Regions from separate parts of the Streptosporangium sp. NPDC048047 genome, predicted to be linked through region 1. Evidence: riboswitches for the same ligand, from Rfam matches in the RefSeq annotation. Region 1 holds a riboswitch; the other holds the start of a gene.
What was found. Region 1 has a riboswitch for cyclic di-AMP ahead of AB0D67_RS04855 (hypothetical protein). Riboswitches for the same ligand answer to the same signal wherever they lie in the genome.
Positions count from the first base shown of each region.

Region 1 (7,583 bases):
ACCGGAGCTCACCGCTCGGCGGAGGCGGTGAGCTCACCGATCGCGTCGGCGAAGGCCGGCCAGAGCAGGCGCGGCAGGTCGTGGCCCATGCCGGGGAAGGTGACCAGCCTGGCGCCGGGGATCGCGTCCGCCGTGGCGATCCCCCCGGCCACCGGGATGAGCTGGTCGGCCTCGCCGTGCAGTACGAGGGTGGGTACGGTGATCTTCCCGAGCAGCGCCGTACGGTCGCCCGAGGCCAGGATCGCGGCGAGCTGCCGGGCGGTCCCGGCCGGGTCGAGGCCGCGGTCGTAGCTGAGTTCGGTGATCTGGGCGACGCGCTCGCGGTCCATCCGGTATCCGGGGGATCCGAGGATCTCCCAGGTGCTCAGCGCCTGACGGATCGCGGCCTCGCGGTCGGGCGGCGGCGGCGCCATGAGCACCGCCATCGCCGCCTCGGTGGGCGGGGCGACCGCGTGGCCGGGGGTGGACATGATCGAGGTGAGGCTCCGCACCCGGCGCGGATGGCCGATCGCCATCGCCTGGGCGATCATGCCGCCCATCGAGGCGCCGACCACGTGGGCCGACTCCCAGCCGAGCGCGTCGAGCAGCCCGGCGGCGTCGTCGACCATGTCGTCGAGCAGGTAGGGGGCCCGGCCGCCGCCGAGGGCGGGCGCCCCGGCGTCGTTCAGGTGGGTGGACTCGCCGGCGTCGCGGTTGTCGAACCGCACCACGTGGTGCCCGCGGCCGGCGAGCAGCTCGCAGAACTCCTCGTCCCAGTGGATCATCTGGGCGCCGAGGCCCATGATCAGCAGAAGCGGCCGGTCGCCGGGAGACCCGAAGGTCTCATAGGCGATCTCGATGCCGTTGGCCCGGACGCGCGTCGTCATGTCGCTCCCTCTCCCCCATCCGTCCGCGGGCGGGCCGGGTGGCCGCCCGGACGGCTCCCGCCGCCTGGAGATGACGGACCGGTAACCCGGAACAGAATGTCATTCTGCCCAGGTCGGGGCAAGGCATCCCCGCACCGAAGGGCCGGAGAGCGAAAAGCAGGAGCGGACGCCCTGCGCCGGCGTCCGCTCCCGTGTCCAGGAAAGTCTGAGGTGAAGCTCTTCGCCTCCGGCCGTCACGGCCTGACCGAGCCGTCACGGCCCGGTGGAACCTTTATGACCCGGTGAGCCGTCACGGCCCGATGGTGCCGCACTGGCGCGGGGCGGCGTCGTGACGGTCCGGCGGCGCCGCCGTGATGGTGCGGCGGCGCCGTTCCGGCCGGTTACGGCTTGACGGTGATCTGGACCGGCTTGGCCGGGTCGCCGTCCCGCTTGCCCCAGGCACCGGTGGAGAAGGGGACCGGGTCGTTCTTCTTGCCCGGACCGTCGCCCCACTTGGTGATGACGTAGTCGACCTTGATGTGGCCCATGCCGCCGTTGCCGTCCACGCCGAGGGTGCCGGGGTTGAACGTGCCGCCGGTCAGGTCGGCGAAGGTCTTGGCGTCGAGGTCGATCATGACGCCGCTGCTGGAGGGGACACCGGGGCCGCGGTCGCCGACGAAGAACTTGGCCTTCTTGCCCTTGTAGATGACGTAGCCCTCGGTGAACAGCGGCCAGCTCGGGCTGGCGATCATGCCCTTCTGCATCGGCTTGCCACTGGCGGGGAGGCCGGTGTCACCGGCGCGGCCGGAGGAGTCGTCCCAGAAGTAGGAGGCCTTGGTCTGGCCCTTCAGCATGACGGTCTTGGTGACCTTCTGCGGCTTGGCGGGGGCGGCCTGCTCCGGCGCGGCGGCCTGCTCGGGAGCGGCGGCGGCCTTCGGCGCGGCGGCCTGGGCGGGGGCGGCCTCGGGGACCGCGGCCGCGACCGGCTCGCTCACCGCGGTGACCCCGGTGCCGGCCGCCGAGGCGGCGGGCGCGTCCCGGTCGGCCGAGGGGAGGGCCGAGACGGCGGCGGCGGAGGCGAGGAGCCCGGCGCCGACGAGGCCGGCGACGGCGTAGCGGGTCTTGCGGGCGGACGTGCGGGGATCCAGGGAAGGCATGAGGAAACGAACTCTTTCGCGAGGGAACGGGGCAGCCGGACGCCATGCGTGAAGGGAGGCATCGGCGGGGTCGCGCTCACAGGGAAGAAGAGGCGCAGGGGTGGATCAGGTGGCGCTACACGGAGCGCTGGGGGATGCCGCGACCGATCGCGGCGGAAGAACCCAGGGGATGTGAAAGTCTCAGAGGACCGGCAGCGAAATGCTGCATACCGGTACGAAGGTGGCGCGGTCTCCCACTGAGGGATCTCCTCTCCATCTCGTCTACCGGGTTAGCTGACGGGTTCGGGCGGTGGAGTGCCCTACCACCGCGTTCGCGGCGGATTCACCCCGGAAGGTGGGTCCCCGGCTCCCATACCATGACGGCTTCGGGATTCGACGTCGGCCCGGTCGCCCCCTCGGATGAGGGTGCAGGTCACCTGCCGATGACTAGGACACTACCGGGCAAATCAGACAAAGCAAAGCAGAACCCATGGAATGACCAGAAGATCTACCTTCTATGGCCAAGAAAGGGCACATGATCCGGTTCATCGGCCCCTGAACCGGCGCCGACCAGGGCGTACACGCCGCGGCGAATTACATACGGGTGATTCACCGCCGCCATTTCCCGCGGCCCGCGGTCCCGCCCGGAACCCCGGGAAACGGCCGCCCGCCCCGGTCAGTCCCACCAGAACGACCAGGCGTTCCTGCCCATGATCTGCTCGGCGTAGCCGGCGAGCGTGCCGGCGCTGTAGACGACGCTGTCCGGGCAGAACGTCCAGTGCTCCGCCGCGACGTGCAGGGCGTGCTCCGCCGTCGTGGGGGGCGCCGCGACGCTCAGGTCGAGGGTGTTGAAACCCACGCCCACCAGCCGCGCCCCGAACCGCTCCTCCCAGCTCCGCACCACGGCGGCCAGCGGGACCATCCACTCGTTGTGGTTCAGCGCGCCCTGCCACCCCATGACGGCCAGCGCGTCGGCCCCCCGGTCGACGGCCACCAGGCCCAGGGGGGTCCTGCGCTCGGCGACCAGCCCGGCGTACCAGTCGGCGACCACGTCGGGGTCGGTGGCGAGCCTGCCCGCGGGGGCCGGACCCGGGCACCGCGCGCCGAACGGGGCCAGCAGCTCCAGCTGCTCGGCGTCCGCCCTCTCGGTCCAGTCGGCCCAGACCTCCGCCATGAAGGCGGCGGTGTGATAGTTGTCGATCTCCTCCACCGTGTCCGGGGCGATCTGCCCGGACGACCACGGCTGGACGGAGTCCTCCAGCAGCAACGGCCACAGGCCCGAGCGCGGGTGCTCGGCCCGCAGGCCGGACCACAGCCCGGCGGAGACCGGCTCGTCACTGAGCCAGAACGCCGGACGATAACCGACCATCAGCTGGGAGTAGCCGGGGTCGGGCCACACCACGTCGCCTGGAGGCAGCTCGACCGAGAGCGCCCGCCCCTCACCGCCGCCGGCGAACAGCTGGCCCAGCAACGGCGGAAGTTGCTCCCGCTCGCAATCGCTCATCCCTGTCGATCCGATCCTGACCACGGACCAATTTTGGCCTGTCAGGCGGCGGGAGGACAGTTCTCCCCCCAGCACGGCCGAAAAACACCGCGTTCACGGCCCTCGCGGGGAGGGCCGAGGGGCCGTCGCGGGCTCCGCGAGCTCGCGGACCACGTCGGCGAATCCGCGCACCAGCGGGTCGTCCGCACCCCTGGGCCAGGCCAGGGCCACCCGCAGCGGCTCGACGTCGGTGAGGGGCACCCAGGCGAGGTCGGGGCGGGCGTAGTAGCGGGCCATGCTCGACGGGGCGAAGCAGACGGCGGCGCCCTCGGCCACCTGCTCCAGCATCTCCTCGACGTTGTCGTTGGTCGGCCCCCAGCGCGGGGCGGAACCGTCCGGCCGGGGGTTGACCGCCCACCAGTCCACCCATTCGCGCGGCGCCCGTTCGGTCCACATCAGGGGCTCGCCGGCCACCTCCATGACGGAGACGCCGTCGCGACCGGCGAGCGGATGGCCGGACGGCAGGCCGACGACCCGCCCCTCGACGTGCACGATCTCGGACCGCATGCCGGTGAGGTCGGCGGGCAGCCAGACGAAGGCGACGTCCACCCGGCCCTCACGCAGCGCGGCGGCCTCCTGCCCCCAGTCGAAGCGCTTGGGCTCCACCCGCACGCCGGGATGGCGGCGGGCGAACTCGGCGCGGGCGCGGGTGGTCAGCTCACCGGCCCCGCTGGCCTCGAACCCGACGCGCAGCCGCCCCGCCCGCCCCAGCCGGTGCCGCTCCGCGGCGGCCGTCACCCGGTCGGCCTGCAGGAGCGTACGGCGGGCCTCGTCCACCACCTCCCGTCCGGCGGCGGTCGCCCGCACGCCCCCGGCGTGCCGGTCGAACAGCCGGACGCCGAACTCGCCCTCCAGGCTCCTGAGGGCGTAGGACAGGGCGGGCTGGCTGACATAGAGGCGCTCGGCGGCCCGCCCGAGATTCCCCACCTCGTCGATCACCACGAGGTACCGCAGCTGGCGAAGCTCCACCCTGCGATCATAAATCCTCTTTATGGCCCTCCTCATCATCTGTCTTGGACGCCCCCGCGGGCCGTCCGGCATAACAGAGGACATTGACGACGACGTGGAGGCCGAAATGGACATCCGTACGAACATCGAGACGAACACCGGCGCCGCTCCGGCCCGCCGGGCGGAGGGCCGGGTCTGGCTGATCACCGGCGCGTCCTCCGGCTTCGGCCGGGCGATCGCCGAGGCGGCGCTGGCCGCCGGTGACACCGTCGTCGCGGCGGCCCGCAGGCCCGAGGCGCTCGACGACCTGGTCGCCGCCCACCCGGAGCGGGTCGTCGCGGTCGGGCTGGACGTCACCGACACCGCCCGGGTCGCCGCCGTGGTCGCCGAGGTCGTCCTCTGGTACGGGCGCGTGGACGTGCTGGTCAACAACGCCGGGCGCGGACTGGTCGGCGCCGTGGAGGAGACATCGGACCGCGAACTGCGCGACCTGATGGAACTGCACTTCTTCGGTCCGGCGGCGTTGACGCGGGCCGTGCTGCCGCACATGCGCCGGCAGGGATCGGGTGCGATCGTGCAGATGAGCAGCATGGGCGGCCGGTTCACCTTCCCGGGCGTGGGCGCCTACTCGGCGACCAAGTTCGCTCTGGAGGGGCTCTCGGAGGCGCTCGCCCAGGAGGTCGCGCAGTTCGGGATCAAGGTGCTGGTCGTGGAGCCGGGGGCGTTCAGGACGGGCTTCGCCGGCGGCGGCGCGCTGCTGCAGTCGGCCGCCATCCCCGCCTACGAGACCGTCGTCGGCCCGGTCCGCTCCGGCCTGCCGGAGTCCGACGGCAGGCAGCCCGGCGACCCGGCCAAGGCGGCGGCGGCCGTCCTCGCCGCCCTCGACGCGGAGGAGACCCCGCTGCGCCTCCCGCTGGGCGACGACGCCGCCGACGCGATCGCGGCCAGTCTGGAGAACGCCCGCGCGGAGTTCGCCGCCTGGGAGAAGGTGGCCCGCAGTACCGGCTTCGACGCCTGACCGGCCCGGCGCCTCCTCCGGGGACCGGCGGGCCGCCCCCTCTTCCCGGCTCAGCGCGGGAACGCTCAGCCCCGTCCCGGAGGCGGCGGAGGCGGCCAGGGTCCGGCCGGCAGGACACGCGTGCCGTCGGGCCCGGTCGGCTCGTGGCCCGGCACGGGCGGCGTCGGGCCGTACGGACCCTGGGCGGCGTGCGGCGGGGGCTCCACGCGGGGAGGGAGCGGCGGGACCGGCGTACCGTGCGGAGGCGGCTGCGGGTGACGCGCCGGGCCGGGCGGCGCCTGGTGAGCCGGATACGGAGACGGCGGCGTCTGGTGAGCCGGGTACGGGGTCGCCTGATGGGAGGGGTGCGGCGTCACCGGCCCCCGGTCGTGGGAGGGGTACGGCGGCCCCTGATGAGGGCGCGGCGACGGTGGCATCTGATGGGGATGCGGCGATCCCGGGCCGTGCGGCGGCGGGAGGTACGCCGGACCGGCCGGGCCGGGTGGGGGGAACGCCCCGCCCGGCGAGGGAACCGGTCCGCCGGGCGGCATGCCGTACGGCGGAGGCGGCGCGTACGGCCCGCCGGGCGGCGCGCCGTACGGCGGGAGGGGGGCGGACGGGGAAAGCGGTACGGCCGGCGCCGCGCCCTCACGCCGCGCCTGGCGGCGGTTGCGGATCACGAAGAACACGACGAGGACCGGGACCAGCACCATGACGACCGTCTGGGCGATCGCGCCCGGCACGCTCGAGACGCCGAATTCGATCCAGGGCCCGTCGTCCTCGGTGGGCTCGGGGCGGGGCGTCGGGGTGGGTGAGGGGGGCGGGGTGCCGAGCGGGTTGGCCTTGACGGTCCCCACCTTCGCGGTCAGCGCCCGCACCGGGTCGACGACGCCGTGGCTGAAGGCCGCCTTGTCAGAAAGGAGCGGGCTGTCGTGCGCGGTGCTCACCAGACGGTTGATCACATCCCTCGCGCGCAGTCTGGGTTCCTTCGATCTGATCAACGCCGCCACCCCGGCCACGATCGCCGCCGCGTCGCCCGTACTGCTCCCGACGCCGTATCCGTTGCCGGACTCCCGGCGGGGCAACGGAACGATGATTTTCTCGGCGGGGGCGGCGAGCGCCACCTGCCGTCCCACAACGGAGCCGGACCACAACTTCCCCGACCGGGTCGTACCGCCGACCGAGACGACGCCCGGGATCGACGCCGGGCACCTGAGGTTGTAATCGTCACGGTTGTCACCGGCCGGCGCGACCACCACGACATCACTGGAAAGCGCGTAGCGGACGGCCTCGATGTCCTCCTGGAGGCAGAACCGGAGGTTCTCCGACAGCACGATGACCCGCGCGTCGTTCCGCACGGCCCAGCGGATGGCCTGGCCGTAGGTCTCGTGGTCGTATCTCCGGCCGAGGTTGACCGGCAGGATCCTGGCGTCGGGCGCGATGCCGAGCAGGCGCATGTCGCTGCCGCCGGGCCCCACGATGAGCCCGGCCATGCCCGTGGCCCGTCCTCCGTCCACCTCCTCCCGCCCGTCGGCCGCCACCGCGGTGTCGAAGGAGTGGCCCCGTAGGACGCGGCCCTTGAGGTCGGGGTGGTCGGCGTCGACTCCGCCGCCGATCACCGCCACCACCTCCTCCCGCCCCCGTGAGATCCGGTGCGCCTCCTCGATCCGCAGCGCGTCGAGGTGCCAGGCCAGGCCCCGGACGGTGTCGGCGTGCGCGGGTACGGCGAGCAGCCCGGGGACGGCCACGACGGCGGCCGTCAGCACGCCGAGCGCGGCGGCCGCGACGGCCCGGACCGGCCGCCGGGGAGTCCCGGAGGTCGGGGAGGTCGGGGAGGTCCGAGAGACCCGGGAGTGCCTGGAGGTCCGGGAGACCCCGGAGGATCGGAAGGGCCAGGGGGTCCGGAGGACCCGGGAGACCCGGAGGATCGGCATGGGGCTCCATCGGCTGGTCGGGACGGCTGGGGACAGTACGTACCTTGCCGGATCCGGATCATCACCCGCGACCCAATCAGCCAATGTCCGGAAATATGACTACAAACAGACTTTTCCTGGCGGCCGTGAAGGCACTCCGTCACACCGGACCCCGCCCACCCCGGACCCCGCCCGCCCGGA
Region 1 covers NZ_JBEZNH010000004.1:50,614-58,196, reverse strand. The annotation lists gene AB0D67_RS04860 (alpha/beta fold hydrolase) at 9-866, opposite strand; gene AB0D67_RS04855 (hypothetical protein) at 1,247-2,002, opposite strand; cyclic di-AMP (ydaO/yuaA leader) riboswitch at 2,246-2,390, opposite strand; gene AB0D67_RS04850 (DUF4253 domain-containing protein) at 2,658-3,485, opposite strand; gene AB0D67_RS04845 (LysR family transcriptional regulator) at 3,579-4,493, opposite strand; gene AB0D67_RS04840 (oxidoreductase) at 4,600-5,490, shown strand; gene AB0D67_RS04835 (S8 family serine peptidase) at 5,556-7,403, opposite strand.

Region 2 (7,583 bases), on a different contig from region 1:
ACGGGGTGCGATCGCGGTCGGGATCATCCTGCGGATACGGCGGCTGTCCGTTGGTCACCGCGTCACCTCACTTCGACTACGCATGCGGCGCATTCGAGACTCACATGCACGTTGCAGCACAAGGTATCGAGATAGTCGTCCGAGAGTCACCTTTTGTCACAGTCACAACTGCGGTCATCGCGCCTGACCTGGGGCGGCAGATGAAGCAGCATCCGCGTGTTCCCCAGGGTGTTCGGCTTCACGTGCTCCAGGTCGAGGAATTCGGCGACGCCCTCGTCGTAGGAGGCGAGCAACTCGGCGTAGACCTCGGGCGAGACGGGCGTGCCCTGGATCCGCCGGAAGCCGTGGCGCGCGAAGAAGTCGACCTCGAAGGTGAGGCAGAAGACCCTGCGCAGGCCGAGTTCGCCGGCCGTGCGGATCAGCGCCGAGACGATCATGTGGCCGATGCCCTGGCCCCGGCACGCCGGATCGACGGCGACGGTGCGGATCTCGGCGAGGTCCTCCCACAGGACGTGCAGCGCCCCGCAGCCCATGACGGCCCCGTCCCGCTCGGCCACCCAGAACTCCTGGACGTCCTCGTACAGGGTGACCGTGGCCTTCTCCAGCAGTCGCGGCCCGGCGCCGCCGTAGGTGTCGACCAGCCGCCGGATCGCCCGCACGTCCGGCGTGCGGGCGCGCCGGACCGTGACCTCGCCCGTGACCCCGCCGGTGGTCCCGGCTGTGGCTCCCGCCGTGGCCCCGGCCGTGACCCCGCTCGCCGACCCGGTCGTCGCCCCGGTCCCGTCCGTCAGGGCGTCCGCCGCCGGGGAGGGTTCCGCAACCTGCTCCATGACCGATCAGCGTACGTCCTCGGCACACCCCCATTACGGCCCAGCCGTAACTTCGGTCACAACGGCACCGCCCGGCTCCCGGTGTCACCCCCGTCGCGCCCGGCCGGAAACCCCGGTGACGGCGGCCATTCGCCCTCGGCATGGACCGGGGCCTGCGGCTACATGGGCGGTATGCCGCTCATAGCGACATGGATCCAGGTTGACAGGCATGAGGATCATGAAAGTATGTGATCTGCCTGTGACTTTCCGGTTGTGAAAGCTCTACCGACTTTGTGGTTCTGGTTGAGCATGAACCTCCAATTGCACTAATGTCCGTGCTCGATGTCAGCTTCCCCGAAAAGCTGACCCGCCGAATCCCCGGACCCGGGGAGCCGGGGACCCACCCTCCACGCGTCCCCAGGGGTGAATCCGAGCCGTCACCGGCGTGCTCGGTAGGGCTGCCTCCGGCCCGAACCCGTCAGCTAACCCGGCAGGCGGCCGAGAGAGGAGCCCGTTGGTGAAGCGCACGCCGCGCCGTGGCAGTGGACGTCCAGCCGGACCCGTCCCGATGCGGGAGCGCGTCTCCCGTCGCCTTTCCGGCCGGACGGCCTCCATCGGGCTCGCGTTCACCCTCCTCGCGGTCGGCGCTCCCATGACGTCCGCCGGTGCGGACCCGAAACCGGACCTCCGGCAGCTCGCCAAGCAGGTCGAGAAGCTCCACGTCGAGGTCGAGACGCTCGCCGAGCAGTACAACGGCGCACGCGTGAAGCTCAAGCAGGCGCAGCGCGCCGCCGAGGTGGCCAAGAAGAACCTGTCCACCAGTGAGACGGAGCTGGAGTCCCGGCGCACCAAGGCGACCCTCCTCGCGCAGAGCACCTACATGTCGGGGGGCCTGGGCTCCACGCTCGCCTTCACCCAGTCGAGCGACCCCGACACCTTCCTCGACCAGGCCGCCACCAGCTACGCCCTCCAGCAGCGGCAGAGCGAGGAGGTCGCCCAGGTCGCCCAGGCGCTCAAGGTCGCCGAGCAGGCCCGGGCCAGCGCCAGCGCCCGGTCCGCCGAGGTCAAGAAGCTGCTGGGCGAGCTCGGCGACAAGCGTTCCAAGATCGAACGCCTGGTCGGCAAGCTGGAGGGCAACCTCTACCGGGAGGTCCGCGACCGCGCCCAGGGCATGCAGGGCCGGGCGACCAGGCTCACCGTTCCGGTCGTGGGCCAGGGCAAGGCGGCCGAGGCGGTGCGCTGGGCGCTCACCCAGCAGCTCAAGCCGTACGTCTGGGGCGCCGAGGGACCCAACTCCTTCGACTGCTCGGGGCTGGTCCTGTGGGCCTACCAGAAGGTCGGCATCAGCCTGCCCCACTACACCGGTGACCAGTGGACCGCCGGCACCCACGTCTCCCGCGACCAACTGCGCCCCGGCGACCTGGTCTTCTTCTACAGCGACCTGCATCACGTCGGGATCTACCTCGGCGCCGGCCTGATGATCCACGCCCCGCAGACCGGTGACGTGGTCCGCATCGCCCCCATGGGCAACCGGCCCTTCGCCGGGGGCGTGCGCGTCGCCGACTGAATCCGGCCGGCGTACGGCCGGACCGGACGGACCCGGGCACACGATCAGCAGGGTGCCCGGCCTGACCCGACGGGCGTATGACCGGCCGGATGCACGAACCGGCCGGACGGACACACGACCAGCAGGGTGCACGGCCTGACCGGGCGGACCACGACCGGTCGGCCGGTGCACGGCGGACCGGCCGGGTGTACGGCGTCAGATCAGGCGGCGGCGGGCGGCCCAGGCCACCGCCTCGATCGCGGTGGCCACGCCGATGCGGTCACAGATCCCGCGCAGCCTGCGCCGGACCGTCCGGCCGCTGATGTCGAGGCGGCGGCCCACCCTGTCGACGGTGACGCCCTTGGCCAGCTCGGCCAGGAGCACGAGGTCCTCCTCGCTGAGATCGATATCCTCAGTGCCCGGAAGACTTTCGCCGCGGCGGGAATCCACTTCCGGATATGCCATCTAGCAACTCCCCCCGCAACGGGACTCAGGCGTGAGCACGCTGGAATCGATGTCGCCCGTCAGGAACGGTAAACGCCCCGTTCAAAGGTCGTCAAGCTCTGCTCTTCATAGAGATGGCCCACACTATTGACAGAGTGGGCGTTACATGAAGTACTCATGATATGTCGGGCCCATTGTGATTAAGCGGCTGCCGAGCCGGAGGGCGCGCCGCCGGACCGCCGTCGCGCCCGGGGCCCGCGCCAGGCGTGTCCGCGGTCTGTCCGCAGCCTGCCCGCGACATGAGCCGAGGTCATCACCGTGATCCGCCCCGGAGCCGCACCGTGGGGCCATGCCGTGGACCGTTCCGTGGGCCACCGCGGGTCCTCCGCCGGGACGAGCCGTACGGCCGGCGCCCGCCGCATTTCCCGCAGAAAACGATCGGCCCGGCGGGCGTCGCGCATCCCGTCGACCGCGGCCCCCGGCCACGCCCCTGACGGCACCGAGAAAATCATCGGGCAATGGCCGTCGGATGAAACCGGCTTTCCGGCATTCCGCGAGGAGCCGATCGCCGGCCGCCCGGATCATCGGGGAAATGGCGTCTCCGCTCAGCGGGAGGAACGGAACGAGCCCGCGATCCACGGGGACCGCGGGCTCGTCGGGCGAGGCCGGAGGGCCTGGCGGACCGGGCCCGCGGGGCGGGCCCGGTGACGCTCAGCCGGTGGGCTTCACCAGCGGGAACAGAATGGTGTCGCGGATGTTCTTGCCGGTGAAGGCCATGACGAGGCGGTCCACACCGACCCCCACGCCGCCGGTGGGCGGCATGCCGTACTCCAGGGCGGTGAGGAAGTCCTCGTCGAGCTGCATGGCCTCGGGGTCGCCGCCCGCGGCGAGCAGCGACTGCTCGGTGAGGCGGCGGCGCTGCTCGATCGGGTCGCTCAGCTCCGAGTAGCCGGTGCCGAGCTCGGTGCCGAACCCGATGAGGTCCCACTTCTCGGTGAGCAGCGGGTTGTCCCGGTGCGTCCGGGCCAGCGGTGAGGTCTCCAGCGGGTAGTCCATGACGAACGTCGGCTGGATGAGCGTGTGCTCGACCAGCTCCTCGAAGAGCTCCTGGACGAGCTTGCCCTGGCCCCACTTGGGGTCCCAGCGGATGTCGCGCGCGTCGGCGAGCTTGCGCACGTGCTCCAGCGGCGTCTCGGTCGTCACCTCCTCGCCCAGCGCCTCCGAGACCGATCCGTAGACGGTGACGCGCGGCCACTCGGGCAGGCCCAGGTCGATCTCCTGCCCCTCGTGGACCACCACGGAGTGGCCGAGCGCGGCCACGACCGCGTTCTGGATCATCCGCTGGGTCAGGTCGGCGATGCCGTTGTAGTCGAGATAGGTGCCGTAGGCCTCCATCATCGTGAACTCGGGGTTGTGGGTGGCGTCCGCGCCCTCGTTGCGGAAGTTGCGGTTGATCTCGAAGACCTTCTCGATGCCGCCCACCACGAGCCGCTTGAGGTAGAGCTCGATCGCGATGCGAAGGTAGAGCTCCATGTCGTAGGCGTTGATGTGCGTCCTGAACGGCCGGGCCGAAGCGCCGCCGTGGATGCGCTGCAGCATCGGCGTCTCGACCTCGAGGTAGCCCTCGCCGTGCCAGAAGTCGCGGATCGCCCGCACGACGGCGCTGCGGGTGTAGGCCATCCTCCGGGCCTCGTCGTTGACGACGAGGTCCACGTAGCGCTGGCGGACCCGCGCCTCGGGGTCGGTCAGGCCGACGTGCTTCTCCGGCAGCGGGCGCAGGCACTTGGAGGTGATCGCCCAGCGGTCGGCGAGGATGGACAGCTCGCCCCGGCGGGAGGTGATGACCTCGCCCTCGATGCCGATCTGGTCGCCGAGGTCGACGTCGCGCTTCCACGCGGCCAGGGACTCCTCGCCGACCCTGTCCAGGGAGATCATGACCTGGAGATCGGCCGAGCCGTCGCGGATGGTGGCGAAGCAGAGCTTGCCACCGGTCCGGGACAACATGACGCGGCCGGTGACGCCCACTTTGTCGCCGGTCGCGGTGTCAGCGGCGAGATCGGCGTATTTCTCGCGGATCTCGGCGTTGGTCGCGGTGCGCGGGAAGGTCACCGGGTAGGGGTCGACACCCTCGGCACGGAGGCGATCGAGCTTCTCCCGGCGCACACGCATCTGCTCGGGCAGATCGTCGGCCGGGTTCGTCAGGTCAGCGGTCACAGAGCCAAGGGTACCGATGTCCGGCTACGGAACGTTTCTGTTATAGATCAGCCTGAGCCCGATCAAAGTGAGCCACGGCTCGTGGACGTCGATCGAGCGGGCCTCCCCCACCACGAGCTGCGCCGCGCTGCCGGTGGCGACGACCGTGACGTCGTCGGGGTCGTCGGCCAGCTCGGCCGCCATCCGCTCGACGATCCCGTCCACCTGGCCGGCGAAGCCGTAGATGATGCCGGCCTGGAGCGCCTCGACGGTGTTCTTGGCGATCACCGAACGCGGCCGGACCAGCTCCACCTTGTGCAGCTGCGCGCCGGCCGCCGCCAGGGCGTCCACCGAGATCTCGATGCCGGGAGCGGTGACCGCGCCGACGTACTCGCCCTTGGCGGAGACGGCGTCGAAGGAGGTCGCGGTGCCGAAGTCGACGATCACGCAGGGCCCGCCGTACAGGTTGATGGCGGCGAGCGCGTTGACGATGCGGTCGCTGCCGACCTCCTTGGGGTTGTCCATCCGGACCGGCACGCCGGTGCGGACGCCGGGCTCGACGATCACGGCGTTGACGTCGCCGTAGTAGCGGCGGCACATCTCCCGCATCTCGTTGAGCACCGACGGCACCGTGGAGCAGATGACGATGCCATTGACGTCGGTGCCCTTGAGCAGCGGTGACTGGCCGAGCAGGCCCTGCAGCACCACGGCTATCTCGTCGGCCGTGCGCCGGGCGTCGGTGGCGATGCGCCAGTGCTCGATGACCTCCTCGCCCTCGAACAGGCCGAGAACGGTGTGGGTGTTGCCGACGTCGATGGCGAGCAGCATCAGTATCAGTTCCCTCGAAGGTCCATGGCGATGTCCAGCGCGGGCGCCGAGTGGGTGAGCGCGCCCACGGCGAGATAGTCGACGCCGGTCGCGGCCACCTCACGCGCCGAATCCAAGGTCAGCCCTCCGCTGGACTCCAGTCGTGCCCTGCCGCCCACCAGCCGTACGGCCCGCGCCAGGTCTTCCACGCTGAAATTGTCCAACAGGATCTCCTCGGCTCCTTCCGCGAGCACCGGCTCGATCTGGTCGATCCGGTCGACCTCGACCTCGATCGGCAACCCGGGGTACGCGTCGCGGACGGCCCGGAACGCCTCCGCCACCCCGCCGGCGGCCACGACGTGATTGTCCTTGATCAGGGCGGCGTCCGAAAGCGACATGCGGTGGTTGACCCCGCCGCCGCAGCGGACGGCGTACTTCTCAAGGGCCCGCAGGCCGGGCAGCGTCTTGCGGCTGTCCCTGATCCGCGCGCCGGTGCCCGCCACGGCCTCGGTCCAGCGGCCGGTGAGGGTCGCGACGCCGGACAGGTGGGTGAGCAGGTTGAGGGCGGTCCGCTCGGCGGTCAGCAGGTCGCGGGTGGCGCCGGTGACCGTCATCAGGACGTCGCCGCGGGAGACCCGCTCGCCGTCCTTGACGCGGCGCTCGACCACGACGCCGTCCCCGCCGACGCGGGAGAAGACGGCCTCGGCGAGGGCCAGCCCGCAGACCACCCCGTCCGCGCGGGCCACCACGTCGGCGGTGTCGGTACGGCCGGCGGGGATGGTGGCGGCGCTGGTGACGTCGCCGGCCTCCTGGAGGTCCTCCCGCAGCGCGGCCTCCACGACCGCCTCCACCCCGGCGGGGTCGAGGCCCGCCTCGGTGAGTTCGGCCGCCGCCCGCGGCGGCAGCCCGGTCGTGCGCCGCTCGTGGGGCACGTACGTCATCGTGATTCCCTCCGATGTCAGGGTCAGGTCCAGGTGGCCCAGCCACCAGGCATCATTCCGGTCGGGGAAGTCCTCGCGCCAGTGCGAGCCGCGGGTCTCCTCCCGGTTGCGGGCCGCCGCGACCAGTGCCGACGCGACGGTCAGCAGGTTCGTGGCCTCCCACGACTCGGTGCACGGCTCGACCGCCACCGGGGTCCACCGCGCGCCCAGCAGGGCCTTGGCGACCTCGGCCAGCGACTCCTCGCCGCGCAGCACGCCCGCGCCCCGGCTCATGTGCGCCTGGATCCGGGGGCGGGTCCGGGGGTCGGCGAGGCCGGCCGGCCGCCCGTCGGGCACGGGCACGGGCACGGGCAGGGGGACGGAGTCGCCGGGCGCCGGCCGTACGGTGTGGATGTCGGCGGCGATCCGCTCGGCGAAGACCAGCCCTTCGAGGAGCGAGTTGGAGGCCAGCCGGTTGGCGCCGTGCACGCCGGTGCAGGCCACCTCGCCGCAGGCGTACAGGCCCGGCACACCGGTACGGCCGCGCAGGTCGACGCGGACGCCGCCGCTGGCGTAGTGGGCGGCGGGCGCGACCGGGATGGGCTGCGTCACCGGGTCGATGCCGTGCTCCAGGCAGACCGCGTGGATCGTCGGGAAGCGGGTGCGCCACTTGTGCTCGCCGAAATGGCGGGCGTCGAGGTACATGTGGGCGGCGCCGGTCTCGCGCATCCGCCGCATGATCGCCTTGGCCACGACGTCGCGGGGGGCGAGGTCGGCCAGCTCGTGGACCCCCCGCATGAAGCGGGTGCCGTCGGCGTCGACGAGCACCGCGCCCTCGCCGCGGACCGCCTCGGAGATCAGCGG
Region 2 covers NZ_JBEZNH010000012.1:60,106-67,688, reverse strand. The annotation lists partial or broken gene AB0D67_RS13425 (hypothetical protein) at 1-58, opposite strand, end outside; gene AB0D67_RS13420 (amino-acid N-acetyltransferase) at 147-830, opposite strand; cyclic di-AMP (ydaO/yuaA leader) riboswitch at 1,168-1,321, shown strand; gene AB0D67_RS13415 (NlpC/P60 family protein) at 1,327-2,376, shown strand; gene AB0D67_RS13410 (LuxR C-terminal-related transcriptional regulator) at 2,572-2,820, opposite strand; gene lysX (bifunctional lysylphosphatidylglycerol synthetase/lysine--tRNA ligase LysX) at 3,511-5,013, opposite strand; gene AB0D67_RS13400 (type III pantothenate kinase) at 5,038-5,820, opposite strand; gene AB0D67_RS13395 (L-aspartate oxidase) at 5,826-7,583, opposite strand, start outside.
Region 2: another riboswitch for cyclic di-AMP. It lies ahead of AB0D67_RS13415 (NlpC/P60 family protein); the one in region 1 lies ahead of AB0D67_RS04855 (hypothetical protein).